DNA from 2 places in the Kitasatospora sp. NPDC087315 genome. Region 2 is predicted to be linked to the other one. Evidence: riboswitches for the same ligand, from Rfam matches in the RefSeq annotation. Region 2 holds a riboswitch; the other holds the start of a gene.
The links. Region 2 has a riboswitch for cobalamin ahead of metE (5-methyltetrahydropteroyltriglutamate--homocysteine S-methyltransferase). Riboswitches for the same ligand answer to the same signal wherever they lie in the genome.
Positions count from the first base shown of each region.

Region 1: another riboswitch for cobalamin. It lies ahead of ACIO5D_RS10630 (HoxN/HupN/NixA family nickel/cobalt transporter); the one in region 2 lies ahead of metE (5-methyltetrahydropteroyltriglutamate--homocysteine S-methyltransferase).

Region 1 is NZ_JBIUYD010000006.1:88,660-90,850, reverse strand. Features, by position in the region: gene ACIO5D_RS10640 (hypothetical protein) at 1-498, opposite strand, end outside; gene ACIO5D_RS10635 (metalloregulator ArsR/SmtB family transcription factor) at 561-944, opposite strand; cobalamin riboswitch at 1,026-1,219, shown strand; gene ACIO5D_RS10630 (HoxN/HupN/NixA family nickel/cobalt transporter) at 1,251-2,191, shown strand, end outside.
Region 2 is NZ_JBIUYD010000001.1:542,026-544,216, forward strand. Features, by position in the region: gene ACIO5D_RS02345 (ABC transporter substrate-binding protein) at 1-847, shown strand, start outside; cobalamin riboswitch at 927-1,152, shown strand; gene metE (5-methyltetrahydropteroyltriglutamate--homocysteine S-methyltransferase) at 1,289-2,191, shown strand, end outside.

The DNA of each region.
Region 1 (2,191 bases), on a different contig from region 2:
GCAGGAGATCCGCAGCCGGTCGAGCTGCTCCTCGTGGGAGAGGCCGATCACCGCGGGGAACACCCGCCCCCAGTGGGTGAGTTCGCGGCGGGAGAGGCCGGCGGCGGAGACGGTGTCGCCGGTGGACCGGGTGACCAGGCGGTTGTAGCCGGCACCGTGCGGCAGCACGATCAGCGGGGCTTTCAGCCGGGCCATCGAGCGGTGCACCGCGCAGGCGACCGCGAGGTCGAACCGCCGCCGGGTGGCCTCGCGCCAGTCCAGCACGGTGATGCCGGTGAGGCCGGCGAGGAAGCCGTCGAGCCCGGTGGAGAACGCGGAGCCGGGGTTGACGGTGAGGTAGAGGTGGATGCCGTCCTGGCCGCGCAGCAGGGTGAGCACGTCCAGTACCCGGGTGGCGGAGGTGAGGGTGCGGGCGACCGCCAGCACGCGGGCCCTGACGGGCCGGGTGTCCCAGCGGTCGTCATCGGGCCAGGCGCGGGCCTGCGGGCGGAACGGCACACGAAGATCGTACTGAACCGCCCCTGGCCGGGGGCGGTTGTCCGGCTGTCCCCGAGGGACGGTCAGCCGGCGGCCGCGGAGGGCTCGTGGTGCTCGGCGGCGGCACACGAGTCCAGCAGGGGGCGCATGCCGTCGTCCACGAGCCGGTAGCGCACCACGCGGCCGTCCTTGTCGCCGCTGACCACGCCGGCCGTGCGCAGCAGGCGCAGGGCCTGGGAGACGGCCGGGTCACGCATGCCGGTGGCGACCGCGAGGTCGGTGACGGCGAGCGGGCCTGCCCGGTGCAGGGCGAGCAGCAGGGCGAGCCGCCCGGGGTCGGCGAGCAGCGAGAACCGCTCGGCCCAGGACCGGACGTGCGCGGTGTCGCCGATCGCGGCGATGGCCTCGCAGACCCGGTGTCCGTCGATGGTGCGGTGGCCCGCGCGGTCGGCCGGTACGAGATGCATGGCCCCATTCTTGCAGTCCGCGTCCTGTGATTCTGAACACCTGCGCAGGTGCGCAGCCTTGCAAGGGTGTCCCACGGGCCCTACGGTGTTCCCCGCCGTGGTGCTCGGGAAGACCGGTGACGGATCCTCAGGGATCCCAGTCCGGAGCGGCCCTCGCCACTGTGATCGGGGGGAGTCGTCCGTACCCACGACGCCACTGGGCGCCTCGCGCGCCTGGGAAGGCGGGTACGGAAGCCCCGTAAGCCAGGAGACCGGCCACGGCATCTCACGAAGCCATTCCACGAGGTGCTGGAGCGTGATCCGAAGATGACCCTGCCCGAAACCGCCACCCCGGCGACACCGCCGGTGTTGCCCACTTTCCGTTGGAAACGCCAGGACACCATCCGCACGGCCGGGCTGATGGGGGTGATCCTGGCCATGCACGTGGCGGCGTTCGGGACGCTCATATTCCTGGTGGCACCGCACGAGTACACGGTCGGCACCCAGGTCTTCGGTGTGGGCCTGGGGATCACCGCCTACACCCTCGGCATGCGGCACGCCTTCGACGCCGACCACATCGCGGTGATCGACAACACCACCCGCAAGCTGATGGCGGACGGCAAGCGGCCGGTCTCCGTGGGCTTCTGGTTCGCGCTCGGGCACTCCTCGATGGTGGTGCTGATGGCCGCCCTGGTGGCGGGCGGGGCGCAGCTGGCCAACACGCTGATGGACGACGACTCCACCACCCACAAGTGGCTGGGCGTGGTCGGCACCACCGCCTCCGGTGCCTTCCTCTACCTGATCGGCGCGCTCAACCTGGCCGCCCTGCTCGGCATCCTGAAGGTGTTCCGGTCGATGCGGGCCGGCCGGTACGACGAGGCTGAGCTGGAGGAGCACCTCAACGCGCGCGGCTTCCTCGCCCGGGTGCTGAACCGGGCGACCCGCTCGATCACCCGGCCCGGCCAGATGTTCCCGGTGGGCATGGTGCTCGGCCTCGGCTTCGACACCGCGACCGAGGTGACCCTGATGGTGATGGCCGGCTCCGGCGCGGCGGCCGGTCTGCCCTGGTACGCGATCATCTGCCTGCCGCTGCTGTTCGCGGCGGGGATGAGCCTGTTCGACACGCTGGACGGGACGTTCATGAATTTCGCGTACCAGTGGGCGTTCGCCAATCCGGTGCGCAAGGTGTACTACAACCTGACCATCACTGGGCTGTCGATCGCGGTGGCGTTCATCATCGGCACCATCGAGCTGGTCGGGGTGCTGCA
Region 2 (2,191 bases):
GGCCGCCTACATCGCCGACCAGCAGGGCTACTACGCCGACGAGGGCGTCCACGTCGCGCTGCACGACGGCTGCTCGTGGGACGAGGAGCGGCTGCGCCACGGCGCCACCATCGGGCTCGGCCGGGCACTGCTGTCCCGACTGGCCGACGGCACCCCCTGGGTCGCCCTCAGCGTCAACACCCACCGCCCGCTGTTCTGGTTCCTCGCCCGCCCCGGCCTGACCTCCCTGGCCGACCTGGCCGGCCGACGGCTGGCGGTGCACGCCCCGCACACCGCACCCGGGTGCTTCACCCGGATCGTGCTGCGCCGGGCCGGCCTAGACCCGGACCGCGACATCCACACCGTCGTCCGCCCGCCCGGCGACTACGGCATGGACCTGCGCCGGCTGCACGAGGGCGGGATCGACGCCGCCCTGGTCGGCAGCACCATGGCACCGGAAGCGGTAGCCGCCGAGTACGGCTGGCAGGTGCTGGCCTGGGTCGGCGACCACTTCAGGATCCCCACCGTAGGCGTGGCCGTCGACCCCACCCACCTCCACCCGGACGACCCCGCGGTCCAGGCCGTCGTACGAGCCCACCGGCGTGCCCTGCAGGTGATCCACAACGAACCCGACACCACGGTGCGCCACATCCGGACGTTCCTCGGTCGGCACACCGCGGACGAAGCCCGAGCCCACTACGAGACGTTCATCGCACCGCATTTCACCACCGACGGCCAAGCCGACCTCGCCGTCGGCGCCACCGCGATCACCGCGGTCGCCGCCGAACTCGGCGTCCCCGCCACCGTCACCGCAGCCGAGTTCTACCGCACCGCGACCGCCGACGGGACCGGGTCACAGCGTGGCTGAGGCGGCCACCTGCCCGGAATCGGTCTCATCCGGCCATCCGGCATTCGGACGGGCGGTGACGGCGGGCCCCGCGGGCCCTAGTCTGTGCGGTGCAGTCGGTTCGTCATGTCCTCCAGGCATGGCGTCGTAAGAGGGAACCCGGTGTGAATCCGGGACTGCCCCGCAGCGGTGAGTGGGAACGACCGCCGTCACACGCACTGGACCCCGATGGGGCCCGGGAAGCGACGGCCAGTAGGTGCCGGAGAAGGCCGACAGGCCCGGCGTGCCCGCGAGTCCGAAGACCTGCCACTGCCCGCGTGCACCCCGCACGCGGTGATCTCGGTGACCTCGAGGGCGGGTCGGCGGAGCGGGCGGGCACATTCTGGTGCCGCGCACCCCTGTCGTACCTTCGCCTCCTCGCGCTCTCCCGGGATCGCAGCGCGACTCGCGAAGGAGAGTTCCGTGTCAACGAGTTCCACCACCCCGCAGGCCACCGTGTACGGCTACCCGAGGCAGGGGCCGAACCGGGAGCTGAAGAAGGCGATCGAAGGCTACTGGGCCGGCCGGATCAGTGCCGAGGCCCTGTACGCCACCGCCGCGGACCTGCGGCGCGACACCTGGCGACGGCTCACCGACGCCGGTGTCACCGAGGTCCCCACCGGGGACTTCTCGCTCTACGACCATGTGCTGGACACCACGGTGGCGGTCGGCGCGATCCCCGCCCGGCACCGCGCCGCCGTCGACGCCGACCCGCTGGACGGCTACTTCGCCATGGCCCGCGGCACCCAGGAGGTGGCGCCGCTGGAGATGACCAAGTGGTTCGACACCAACTACCACTACCTCGTACCCGAGTTGGGACCGGACACGGTCTTCGCCGCCAACCCGGCCAAGCCGGTCGGCGAGCTGCGCGAGGCGATCGCCCTCGGCCACACCGCCCGCCCGGTCCTGGTCGGCCCGCTCACCTACCTGCTGCTCGCCAAGCCCGCACCCGGGGTCACCGCGGACTTCCAGCCGATCACCCTGCTGGACCGGCTGCTGCCCGTCTACGCCGAACTCCTCGCCGACCTGCGCGCCGCCGGAGCGGAGTGGGTCCAACTCGACGAGCCCGCCCTCGTCCAGGACCGCACACCGGCCGAACTCTCCGCCGCCGCCCGCGTCTACCGGGAGCTCGGCGGGCTCACCGACCGGCCCAAGCTGCTGGTCGCGACCTACTTCGACCGCGCCGGCGAGGCCCTGCCCGTCCTGGCCAAGGCCCCGATCGAGGGCGTCGGGCTCGACTTCACCGGTCCCGGCGCGGCCAACCTCGACGACCTCGCCGCCGCCGGCGGCCTGCCCGGCAAGCGCCTGGTCGCCGGCGTCGTCGAC